Regions from separate parts of the Streptomyces sp. NPDC053426 genome, predicted to be linked through region 3. Evidence: riboswitches for the same ligand, from Rfam matches in the RefSeq annotation. Region 3 holds a riboswitch; each other region holds the start of a gene.
What was found. A riboswitch is a leader RNA that binds a small molecule or an ion and turns the genes downstream of it on or off. The one in region 3 is predicted to bind cyclic di-AMP.
Positions count from the first base shown of each region.

Region 1: linked by a shared signal. The riboswitch ahead of ACZ62B_RS38590 (M23 family metallopeptidase) and the one ahead of ACZ62B_RS18100 (M23 family metallopeptidase) in region 3 are both predicted to bind cyclic di-AMP.
Region 2: linked by a shared signal. The riboswitch ahead of ACZ62B_RS06960 (M23 family metallopeptidase) and the one ahead of ACZ62B_RS18100 (M23 family metallopeptidase) in region 3 are both predicted to bind cyclic di-AMP.

Region 1 covers NZ_JBVJKE010000041.1:17,176-21,196, forward strand. Annotated here, with positions in the region: gene ACZ62B_RS38585 (alpha-galactosidase) at 1-940, shown strand, start outside; cyclic di-AMP (ydaO/yuaA leader) riboswitch at 1,249-1,406, shown strand; gene ACZ62B_RS38590 (M23 family metallopeptidase) at 1,411-2,340, shown strand; gene ACZ62B_RS38595 (SGNH/GDSL hydrolase family protein) at 2,546-3,331, shown strand; gene ACZ62B_RS38600 (MBL fold metallo-hydrolase) at 3,425-4,021, shown strand, end outside.
Region 2 covers NZ_JBVJKE010000003.1:15,235-19,255, reverse strand. Annotated here, with positions in the region: gene ACZ62B_RS06975 (response regulator transcription factor) at 1-623, shown strand, start outside; gene ACZ62B_RS06970 (dihydrofolate reductase family protein) at 668-1,801, shown strand; tRNA gene ACZ62B_RS06965 (tRNA-Met) at 1,865-1,938, shown strand; cyclic di-AMP (ydaO/yuaA leader) riboswitch at 2,270-2,427, shown strand; gene ACZ62B_RS06960 (M23 family metallopeptidase) at 2,440-3,459, shown strand; gene ACZ62B_RS06955 (PrsW family intramembrane metalloprotease) at 3,551-4,021, opposite strand, start outside.
Region 3 covers NZ_JBVJKE010000008.1:100,503-104,523, reverse strand. Annotated here, with positions in the region: gene ACZ62B_RS18105 (GntR family transcriptional regulator) at 138-833, opposite strand; gene ACZ62B_RS18100 (M23 family metallopeptidase) at 1,029-1,802, opposite strand; cyclic di-AMP (ydaO/yuaA leader) riboswitch at 1,815-1,979, opposite strand; gene ACZ62B_RS18095 (M16 family metallopeptidase) at 2,182-3,570, opposite strand; gene ACZ62B_RS18090 (M16 family metallopeptidase) at 3,567-4,021, opposite strand, start outside.

The DNA.
Region 1 (4,021 bases), on a different contig from region 3:
GATGGTCAACCCCGACAGCGACCTCTACCGCGCACACCCCGACTGGGTGCAGTTCCAGCCGGGCCGCCGGCGCACGGAGTACCGCAACCAGCTCGTGCTCAACCTCGCGCGGGACGACGTGCGGGAGTACCTCTGGGAGCAGCTCGACGCACTGCTCTCCGGCACCCCCGTCGACTATGTGAAGTGGGACTTCAACCGCTGCTCCACCGACGCCGGCTGGCCGGACGACCCGTACCCGCAGCGGCTGTGGACCGACCACGTGCGCGGCCTGTACGCCCTGCTGGACCGGCTGCGGGCGGCCCATCCGGGCGTGGCCTTCGAGTCCTGCTCGGGCGGCGGCGGGCGGATCGACCTGGGGGTCCTCTCCCGTACCGACCAGGTGTGGACCTCGGACAACACCGACCCGCTCGACCGGCTCGCCATTCAGCACGGCTTCAGCCAGCTCCACCCGGCCCGGGTGATGGCCGCCTGGGTCACCGACAGCCCGAACGCGATGCTCAACGGGCGGGTCAGTCCGCTGCGCTTCCGGTTCGTCGGCGCCATGGCCGGGGTGCTCGGCGTCGGCGGCGACCTCGCGCGGTGGAGCGAGGAGGAACTCGCCGAGGCGCGGGAGTGGGTCGCGCTCTACAAGGAGATCCGGCCCGTCGTCCAGCGCGGCGACCTGTACCGGCTGCGCCCTCCGGAGGGCGGACTGAGCGCGGTGCAGTACGTCCTCGGCGACGAGACCGTCGTCCTCGCCTGCCTCCAGGCGCAGCACTACGGAGAGCCCGTTCCGGCCCTCCGGCTGCGCGGCCTCGACCCGGAGGCGTCGTACGAATGCCGCGAAACCGGCGAAACGTACCGAGGTGCCCTCTTGCTGCACCACGGGCTGCGCACCGGTCTGCGGGGAGATCTGGACGCCGCGGTGGTGCGGCTGCGGCGCCTGCGATCCGGCGATTAGGGCGTTCTGTCCGATTAGGTGGATTCGCCATAACGTGCCCCGAAAGAAAGGGAGATGGGGAAGGGGTGCGTGAGCAGCGTCATATCCGTGACGATGCGTTGTCGCCATGCTCACGTAATTCTGTGGAACGACAAGGGAATTCACGGGGGAAAAGGAATCCCGGCTGACGCTCGGTGACGTCAATTCCGCCTTTGGATCACGGAAAAACGCGTTCGCGGTGAACATCGCGCTTGTCCCCTCGCGTCCGGGTCGCTTACGTTCGCCACCGATCCGGACGGACGCCCAATCCTGCCGCCGCCCGGAGCCCGTACCCACACTGACCCGTGCACGGCAGGAGCGGGGGACCCACAGGTACCACTGCCTGTTCCGGTTCCCGGAACGGCTTGGGGTTAAGTCGCGCCAGAACGCGGCCGGGCATCTCCAGCCCGCACCCGACAGCTCACCTCGTAGGCGCCGGAGAGGAATTCGACATGCCCGCGAAGGGTAAGCACCGCCGTACCAAGGCCCAGCGTTTCACCCGCTCCATCGCCGTCGCCGGAACCGGTGGCGCCGCACTCGCCCTGCCGCTTCTCGGCGCCGCCGGCGCGCACGCCGCCACGCCGGGGGCCGCCCCCGAAAAGGCCGTCCAGTCCCTTTCCGTGGCCGGCCAGAAGGCCACCGCCGAAAAGAGCGACGACGGCCGCACGTACATCGTGAAGGCCGGCGACTACCTCGCGAAGATCGCCGAGACGGAGCACGTCGACGGTGGCTGGAAGCAGCTCTACACGGACAACCGCGAGGTCATCGGCGACGACCCGTCGCTCATCCACCCCGGCCTGAAGCTCTCCGTCGACGGCGAGGCCGCCACGAGCGCGCCGGAGAAGTCGTCCGCCCCGGCGGCCCCGCAGGCCTCGGAGCAGGAGGCCGAGAAGCCGGCGGAGCAGCCCGCCGAGCAGCCCTCCTCGGACGCCTCCGCCCAGACCACGGGCGCCGACCAGGCCGCGAGCGCCTCCGGTTACAGCTCCCCGGTGCCCGGCGCCGGGCTCGGCACCGCCTACAAGGTGGCCGGCAGCATGTGGTCCAGCGGCTACCACACCGGCGTCGACTTCGCCGTCCCGACCGGCACCTCCCTGAAGGCCGTCGGCGCGGGCACCGTCGTCTCCGCGGGCTGGGCCGGCGCGTACGGCAACCAGGTCGTCATCCAGCTCGAGGACGGCCACTACGCCCAGTACGCCCACCTGTCCTCGCTCTCCGTCTCGGCCGGCCAGACCGTGACCGGCGGCCAGCAGGTCGGCCTCTCCGGTTCGACCGGCAACTCGACCGGCCCGCACCTGCACTTCGAGATCCGCACCACCCCGGACTACGGCTCGGACGTGGACCCGATCTCCTACCTCCGCTCCAAGGGCGTCTCCATCGGCTGACCCCCGCGGCGACCTTCCTGACACGCACGCCGAAGGCCGGACCCCGATCCCCGGGGCCGGCCTTCGGCGTATTCCGGAATTGGCCAACATTTTGAGAGTGTCTTATCTCACCGCACGTCAACCCTTCCTTACGGTCGCGTAGGTCACATTCGAAGGTGAATCATGAGCGGTTGTGGCAGACGATTCGAAGAGTGACAGCAGAGCAGTGATCGGGTCGTACGTGGCGGTGGGGGACAGCTTCACCGAAGGCGTCGGCGACCCCGGCCCCGACGGGGCGTTCGTCGGCTGGGCCGACCGGTTCGCCGTACTTCTCGCGGACCTCCGGCCCGAGGGGGACTTCGCGTACACCAATCTCGCCGTACGCGGAAAGCTGCTGGACCAGATCGTGGCGGACCAGCTTCCGAAGGCGGTCGAACTCGCCCCCGACCTGGTCTCGTTCTGCGCGGGCGGCAATGACATCCTCCGCCCCGGCAGCGACCCGGACGAGGTGGCCGAGCGGTTCGAGCGGGCGATCGCCGCGCTCACCGCCGTGTCCGGCACGGTGCTGGTGACGACCGGGTTCGACACCCGTGGCGTGCCCCTGCTGAAGCATCTGCGCGGCAAGATCGCGACGTACAACGGGCATGTGCGGGCCGTCGCCGACCGCTACGGCTGCCCCGTGCTCGACCTGTGGTCCCTCAGGAGCGTCCAGGACCGCAGGGCCTGGGACGCCGACCGGCTGCACCTGTCGCCGGAGGGGCACACCCGCGTCGCGCTCCGCGCCGGGCAGGCCCTCGGCCTGGACACCCCCGCCGATCCGGAACAGGCCTGGCCGCCCCTGCCGCCCCGCGGCACCCTCGACATCCGGCGGGACGACGTCCACTGGGCCCGCGAGTACCTGGTGCCGTGGATCGGCCGCCGGCTGCGCGGGGAGTCGTCGGGCGACCACGTGATCGCCAAGGGGACGCTGTCGCCGGACGACATCAAGGAACGGATCGCCTCGGTGGCGTGAGAGCCGTTTCACGTGGGCGGCCGCATTCGGCACCACGCCGCCGGATGCGGCCGCCCATAATGGAATGCCTGACCGACTCCACTTGGAGGTACCGTGGCCGGTTCCCGTTCTCAGAGCTCCGGGCTGCGCGCCCTGCGGCCCGTGGCCTTCGGCGCGGACCCGAGTGGCGAGCGCATGGCACGCATCCGCAGATCCCCGCACTTCAAGGACGGCGTGTTCCAGAACCCCGGGGGCACCGCCCGGATCCGCCCGTCGGGGTCGACGCGGGACCTGGCGAAGATCTACTTCGACAAGGACTCCCGTACCCGCCGCGCCCCCAAGGGCACCGTCCCGGTGCACCCGACCACCCTGGCCGACATCTCCCGCCCGCCGGCCACCGGGCTGCGCCTGACCTGGATGGGCCACTCCAGCGTGCTCGCGGAGATCGACGGACACCGGGTCCTGTTCGACCCCGTGTGGGGCGAGCGCTGCTCGCCGTTCCCCTTCGCCGGACCCAGGCGGCTGCACCCCGCCCCGCTGCCGCTGGCCGCGCTCGGCCCGGTCGACGTCGTCGTGATCTCCCACGACCACTACGACCACCTGGACCTGCCCACGATCAAGGCGCTGGCCGGCACGGACACCCTGTTCGCCGTGCCCCTCGGCGTCGGCGCGCACCTGGAGCGCTGGGGTGTGTCCGCCGGACGGCTGCGC
Region 2 (4,021 bases), on a different contig from region 3:
ACGACCACGCGCTGGTCCGCCGGGGGGTTCGCCTCATCCTCGACGGCGAACCGGACCTGACCGTCGTCGCCGAGGCCGCCGACGGTGCCGAAGCCCTCGAACAGGCCCGTGAGCACCGCCCCGACCTTGCCGTCCTGGACATCGCGATGCCCCGCCGCACCGGTCTCCAGGCGGCCCGCGAGCTCTCCCGCACCCTGCCGGGGACCCGCATCCTCATCCTCACCATGTACGACAACGAGCAGTTCTTCTTCGAGGCGCTCGCCGCCGGGGCCTCGGGCTACGTCCTGAAGTCCGTCGCCGACCGCGACCTCGTCGAGGCCTGCCGCGCCACCGTGCGCGGCGAGCCGTTCCTCTACCCCGGCGCCGTCAACGCCCTCATCCACAACTACCTCGATCTCGCGCGGGAGGGCCGCACCCTGCCGGCCAAGGCGATCACCGACCGCGAGGAGGAGATCCTGAAGCTGGTCGCCGAGGGCCACACCTCGCAGCAGATCGCCACTCTCCTCGTCATCAGCCCCAAGACCGTGGAGCGGCACCGCGCCAACCTGCTGGCCAAGCTCGGCCTGAGGGACCGCCTGGAACTCACCCGGTACGCCATCCGCGTGGGGCTGATCGAGCCCTGACCGGCAGACTGGACCCCCACACCTGCCCCACCCGGAGTACGCCGATGCCGCACCCGTACGTCCTGCTGTCCGCCGCCGTCTCCCTCGACGGCTACCTGGACGACACCGGCCCCGAGCGGCTGCTGCTGTCCGGCCCGGCCGACTTCGACCGGGTCGACGAGGTACGGGCGTCCGTGGACGCCATCCTGGTCGGCGCCGGCACGATCCGCGCCGACAACCCCAGGCTGCTGGTCAACTCGCCCGAGCGGCGCGCCGCCCGCCTCGCCGCGGGCCGGGCCGAGTACCCGCTCAAGGTCACCGTCAGCGGCTCCGGCGACCTGGACCCGGCGGCCCGGTTCTGGCACACCGGCGGCGAGAAGGTCCTCTGCACGACCGACCGGGGCGCCGAGCGCGCCCACGCCCTCGGTCTCGCCGCCGACGTCGTCCCGCTCGGCGCCGAGCTCGACTGGCGGCGGCTGCTGGAGCACCTGCACGCCGAGCGCGGGGTGCGGCGGCTCATGGTCGAGGGCGGCGGCACGGTCCACACGCAGCTCCTCACCGAGGGGCTGGCCGACGAGCTCCAGCTGGTCCTCGCCCCGCTGTTCGTCGGCGATCCCAAGGCCCCCCGTCTCTTCGGCCCCGGCGCCTACCAGGGCGGACGGCTGCGGATGGTCGAGACCCGCCCGGTCGGCGACGTCGTCCTGACGCGCTACGAGCCCACCGCCCCCGGCACAGGCCCGCTGCCCTCCGCCGCCGACCACCACTGGCTGGCCCTCGCCTGCGAGCTGGCCGCCGAGTGCCCGCCCTCGGAGACGGCGTTCAGCGTGGGCGCGGTCGTGGTGGCCGCCGACGGTACGGAGCTGGCGCGCGGCCACTCCCGGGAGGGCGCCGACCCGGTGGTGCACGCGGAGGAGGCCGCGCTCGCCAAGACCGACCCCACGGACCCCCGGCTCGTCACCGCCACCGTGTACTCCAGCCTGGAGCCCTGCTCCCGCCGCGCGTCCCGGCCCGCGCCCTGCGCCCGGCTGATCCTGGACGCGGGGGTACGGCGGGTGGTCACGGCCTGGCGCGAGCCGGACACGTTCGTGGCGGGCGCCGACGGCAGCGGCGTGCTGGCGGACGGGGGCGCCACCGTGGTCGTCCTGCCGGAGCACGAGGACCGCGCCAAGGCACCCAACGCTCATCTGTTCGGCCGCTGAGACCGGGCCGCCGGTAATGGGTGTGCGCCATGTCCCGCTGATGGCGTACACTGGTCCTACCGACGCGGGGTGGAGCAGCTCGGTAGCTCGCTGGGCTCATAACCCAGAGGTCGCAGGTTCAAATCCTGTCCCCGCTACTGAAGGCCGAGGGCCGGAATCCAAAGGATTCCGGCCCTCGGTGTTTTCCGCTCCCCATCCGCTCCCCGCCCGTTCCTCACCCATTCCCCGTTCTCACTCAACGTGAGCGATCCACCCCGCAGCGCATAACAACTGACACACCGTCAGAAACCACCCGCCACGCGAGGCGACCTGAGGAGCGGTCAACTCGCCCGTTTTTGGCCGCTCGTGGAGCTTAAGTCCCCCCGGAAATCGTTAACGATCAAGAGGAACGGCTTGGAATCCGGCCCTCGCGTCTATTAACGTTCGATAACGCAGCGCGGTCGTCCCAGCCGTCACAGAAGGCGGCTCCGTGCGCACGCGCCGAATCCCGCAAGGGAACCGGGGAACCACCACCATGGGGTGAATCGCGTGGATACCGCCGTGGCAACACGGCTCGTATACGCGCGTAGGAGACCTTCCCGCTCCGAACCCGTCAGCTAACCCGGTAGGCGAAGACGGAAGGAAAGGAGCGCGCCCACGTGGCGTCCAACCCGCCTGCCCCCGAGGCCCCGTTCAAGCCGAGCGACACCGTCGCCTACGGCGCCGGCCGCACCGACGAGGGCCCCTTCGAGGAGTGGAACCCCACCGCGGAGTCCCTTCGCCCTGTACGTGGCCGGCATCGCGTCTCCAAGCAGCGCGGCGGAGGACTCGCCCGCAGCTCCACCGTCCTGGGCGTCGGCGTCATAGCGGCCGTCGGCGCCGGCGGCATGGCCAGCGCCCAGACCGGCAAGCCGCCGGTCTCGATCTCCATGCCCGACCTCCCCAACGTGGGTTCCCTCATCTCCGACGAGGAAACCCCCAAGGGATCGTCCACCCCCCTCAGCACCCTCGCCATGACCGCCGCCGACACCGAGCAGGGCACCGCCGGCGCCGGTGAGGCGCTGCGCACCCGGATCATGGCCCAGGTCGAGCAGCAGCAGAGCCAGGCCGAGACCAAGGCCGCCGCCGAGGCCGTCGCCGCCGCCGAGAAGCAGGCCGCCGAGGCCGCGGCCAAGGCGGAGAAGGAGGCCGAGGCCAAGGCCGAGGCCGCCAAGAAGAAGGCGGAGGAGGAGGCCGCGAAGAAGGCCGAGGCCGAGCGCCTCGCCGAGCTGGCCAAGCAGTACGCGCTGCCGACCTCCTCGTACACCCTCTCCTCGACCTTCGGCCAGGCCGGCGCCTACTGGTCCTCCGGCTACCACACCGGCCTCGACTTCGCCGCCCCCACGGGCACGCTGATCAAGGCGGTCCACACCGGCACGATCACCTCCGCCGGCTGGGACGGCTCCTACGGCTACAAGACCGTGCTCACGCTCGACGACGGCACCGAGGTCTGGTACGCCCACCAGTCCTCCATCAGCGTCAGCGTCGGCCAGAAGGTCAACACCGGCGATGTGATCGGCCGCGTCGGCTCCACCGGCAACTCCACCGGCGCCCACCTCCACCTGGAGGTCCACTCCGGCGGCTCCGGCTCGGGCATCGACCCGATGGCGTGGCTGCAGAGCAAGGGCCTCACCCCCTGAGCCCCACCGCTTCCGAACCCCGGCAGTCCCGACGACGACCCCCCGACGTCAGGGCTGCCGGTCGGGTGTTCTCGGGGGCGGTGCGGGGCCGTCAGGACCGGCGGGCGTTCGGGTCGTGCGTGGTGTACGGGTACCCGTACGGCGGCTGTCCGTGCGGTGGATGCCCGTAGCCGCCGTACGCGCCGTACCAGCCGTACCCCGCCCACGGTGCCGCGGCGACCGGAACCCGGGGCGCGGTCGCGCGGGCCGCGTGCTCCAGGGCGGGCCGGGCCGCTGACCGCCGGTGCCACAGCTCCAGCAGCAGCTCGCGTTCCCGCGTGATGAAGTCCGTCCCCGCCCGTCCGAGCCGCCCCCGGTGCCGCAGGAACGCCAGCGACGTCGCGTACGCCTCGTACGCGGCGACCGATCGTGCCGCCGCCCTCCCGCCGTGGCGGCGCGCGTACCGCCGGGCGACGCGCCGCGCCCGCATCGAGCCCAGTGCGAACGGCTCCGCCGCGTTGAGCCACCCGGCGGCCACGTACGCCGGCAGCTCCGCCCGTACGGTCCGCAGCTCCCGCTGCCG
Region 3 (4,021 bases):
CGATCGTCGTTCGCAGACATCCGACCGCAGCAGCGAGAGGCCCGCCCGAGTTATCGGGCGGGCCTCTCGCTTTTCCTTTTCGCGGGCAGCATGAATAACCCCCGATAAATGCTCCCTCTTTGTATACGGCACCCGTGTTAATGTCGAATGCTCGGCATGTTTACGGCATGTTGCGAGTTCCTCACACGGTCCGCGCGGCCGGCGCCGGAGGCGAAACGCAGGCGGTGCCCGGCGCTCGCGCGCTCGGTGTGCAGCGCCGTGACGGACCGCGCGCGGTCGCCGTCGCCGCGCGCCACGGCGTCCACGATCGCGCCGTGCTCCGCCCAGTACTCGACGGGGTCGGACGGCCCCTCCGCGGCGTACATCCAGGCGATCTTGTGCCGCAGCTGGGTCAGCGTCGAGGTCAGTGCCGGGCTGCCGGTGGCCTGGGCGAGCGTCTCGTGGAACCAGCCGCTCAGGGAGCGCAGGTCGTCGCTGTTGCCCTGGCGTGCGCGTTCCTGCCCCAGCCGGACCAGGCCGCGCAGCACCTTCAGATGGGCCTCGGTACGGCGCTGGGCCACGCGGGAGGCGCCGAGCGGCTCGAGGAGCATGCGCATCTCCAGCAGGTCGGCGGCCTCCTGCTCGGTGGGTTCCGCGACGCACGCGCCCGCGTGCCGCCGGGTCACCACGAACCCCTCGGCCTCCAGCGTGCGCAGCGCCTCCCGGACGGGGACGCGGGAGACGCCGTAACGGCGGGCGAGGACTTCCTCGGTGAGCCGCCCGCCGCGCTCGTGGACACCCGCTACGATGTCGTCCCGGATCGCCGTGCACACCGAGTGCGCGGGAATACGCATGACGAACCTCCGGCTTAATCCCCGTGAAACGTCGAAGATTGACGTGTGTTCCGCGACTCTATTGCAATCTGCGGGAATTCACGACGGCGGACCGGAATCCATACATATTTTTTGGACAGGCCATGCCCGGACAGGCGATGCCCGGAAACACCGATGCCCCGGCTCGGGGAGCCGGGGCATCGGGAAGCGAACGGGTCAGAGGTTCACGCCGTGCGCGCGGAGGTAGGCGACGGGGTCGAGGTCGGAGCCGTAATCGGCGCCCGCGCGGGCCTCGAAGTGCAGATGCGCGCCCGTGACGTTGCCGGTGGCGCCGGAGAGGCCGATCTGCTGCCCGGCGGCGACCTGCTGGCCCACCGAGACGCCGATGGACGCCAGGTGGGCGTACTGGGTGTACGTGCCGTCGTGCATCTTGATGACGACCTGGTTGCCGTACGAGCCGCCCCAGCCGGCCTCGACGACGGTGCCGACGCCGACCGACCGGACGGGGGTGCCGCTCGCGGCGTGGAAGTCGACACCGGTGTGGCTGCCGGAGGACCACAGCGAGCTGCCGGCCTGGTAGCCGGTCGAGACGTACGAGCCGGAGATCGGGGAGACGAAGGTGTTGAGGCGCTCGCGCTCGGCCTCCCGCGCGGCGCGCTCCTTCTCCGCGCGGGCCTCCTCGGCCTCCTTGGCGGCCTTCTCCCGCGCGGCCTCCTCCGCGGCCTTGCGCGCGGCGGCCTCGGCCGCCTCCCGGGCGGCCTCGTGCTGGGCGGCCGCCTGGGCGTCGATCCGGTCGGCGACCGCGTCGCCGAGGGTGACGACGGGCGTGAGGCCGGTCTGTGCGGCGGCGGGCTCGGCGGCGAGCGCGGGGGCCGCGAGGGAGCCGACGACGCCGGTGGTGGTGAGCGCCGCGACGCCCGCCGCGCGGGCGGTGCCGCGCTGCGTCCGGCTGGGACGACGGTGCTTGCCCGGGGCGCGGGTGAACGCCATGTACAGGCTGGTCCTTTCCTTCCCTCTCGCCTACCGGGTTAGCTGACGGGTTCGGAGCAGGAAGGTCTCCTACGGACCCCCTCGCGACACGCGCGGGCGTCCGATTCACCCCAGGGACTGCGGTGGGTCCCCGGCTCCCCTGGCTCGCGCCGTAGGGGGACTCGGCGATGACTGTCCGGTGCCGCGGATGCGGCGCACTGCCCGACGAACAGCCCGGACGACGCTAAGCGGGCCGTCTCCCGATCCTCAAACGAATCCCGGTTTTTGTAGCGCATCCCACAGGCCAGACAGGCAACTTCCGCCCCGATTCGGGCATAAGCGGGCCCTGGTGACCTTCGTGTCACCAGGGCCCCACGCGCGCGTGCGTCCTCGCCGCTCGCTACTCGGCCGTCACGACGGTGACTTCACCGATGCCGAGTGCCTCGACGGGTGCCTTGATCTGCGCCGCGTCACCGACGAGGACGGTCACCAGACGGTCCACCGGGAAGGCGTTCACGACGGCCGCGGTGGCCTCCACGGTGCCGGTCGCGGCCAACTGCCGGTACAGGTCGGCCTGGTAGTGGTCGGGCAGGTGCTGCTCGACCTGGTCGGCCAGGGTGCTCGCGACGGCCGCGGCGGTCTCGTACTTGAGCGGCGCCACGCCCACGAGGTTCTGCACGGCGACATCGCGTTCGTCGTCGGTGAGCCCGTCGGCGGCGAGCGTGCGCAGCACCGTCCACAGGTCCTCGAGGGCGGGGCCGGTGTTCGGGGTGTCGACGGAGCCGCTGATGGCCAGCATCGCCGCGCCGGTGCCGTCCGGGGCGGACCTGAGGACCTGACCGAACGCCCGTACGCCGTAGGTGTAGCCCTTCTCCTCGCGCAGCACGCGGTCCAGGCGGGAGGTGAGGGTGCCGCCGAGGCAGTACGTGCCGAGGACCTGCGCGGGCCACACGCGGTCGTGCCGGTCCGCGCCGATACGGCCGATCAGCAGCTGCGTCTGGACGGCGCCGGGGCGGTCCACGATCACGACGCGGCCGGTGTCGTCGGCGACCACCGGCGGAACGGGCCGCGGCTGCGCCGAGGAACCGGTCCAGGCGCCCAGGGTGTCGCCGAGCAGCGCGTCCAGGTCGACGCCGGTGAGGTCGCCGACGACCACGGCGGTCGCCGTGGCGGGGCGGACGTGCTTCTCGTAGAAGGCGCGTACGGCCGCGGAGTCGATGCCGGCGACCGTCTCCTCGGTGCCCTGGCGCGGACGCGACATACGGGCACTCGCCGGGAACAGCTCCTTGGAGAGCTCCTTGGCGGCGCGGCGGGAGGGGTTGGCCAGTTCGTGCGGGATCTCGTCGAGGCGGTTGCGGACCAGCCGCTCGACCTCGCTGTCGGCGAACGCGGGCGCCCTGAGCGCGTCGGCGAGCAGCCCGAGCCCCTTGGTGAGCCGGGAGGCCGGGACCTCCAGGCTGAGGCGGACGCCGGGGTGGTCGGCGTGCGCGTCCAGGGTGGCGCCGCAGCGCTCCAGCTCGGCGGCGAACTCCTCGGCGGAGTGCTTGTCGGTGCCCTCGGAGAAGGCCCGCGCCATGATCGTGGCGACACCGTCGAGACCGGCCGGCTCGGCCTCCAGGGGCGCGTCGAGGAGCACCTCGACGGCGACGACCTGCTGGCCGGGGCGGTGGCAGCGCAGCACGGTCAGGCCGTTGTCGAGCGTGCCGCGCTCGGGGGCCGGGAAGGCCCAGGGCTTGGCGTCGCCCGCCTGCGGCTGCGGGTGGAAGTCCATCGTGGCGAGCTCGGTCACTTCGCCGCCTCCTCGTTCTCGTCGGTGCCGGCGGCTGCGGCGGCTTCCTCGGTGTCCTCGGCGTCCTCGGCCTCCGGGGCGACGGGCTCGTAGACGAGCACCGCGCGGTTGTCGGGGCGCAGACGGGCCTTGGCGACCTCCTGCACCTCCTCCGCCGTCACCTCCAGGACGCGCTGCACGGCGGTCAGGGCGAGCTGCGGGTCGCCGAACAGGACCGCGTACCGGCACAGTTCGTCGGCGCGGCCGGCGACCGTGCCGAGCCGGTCCAGCCACTCGCGCTCCAGCTGGGCCTGCGCGCGTTCCATCTCCTCCGCCGTGGGGCCCTGCTCGGCGAACCGGGCGAGCTCCTCGTCGATGGCGGCCTCGATGACCGGCACCTCCACGTCGCCGGACGTCTTCACGTCCAGCCAGCCCAGGGAGGGGGCCCCGGCCAGCCGCAGCAGGCCGAAGC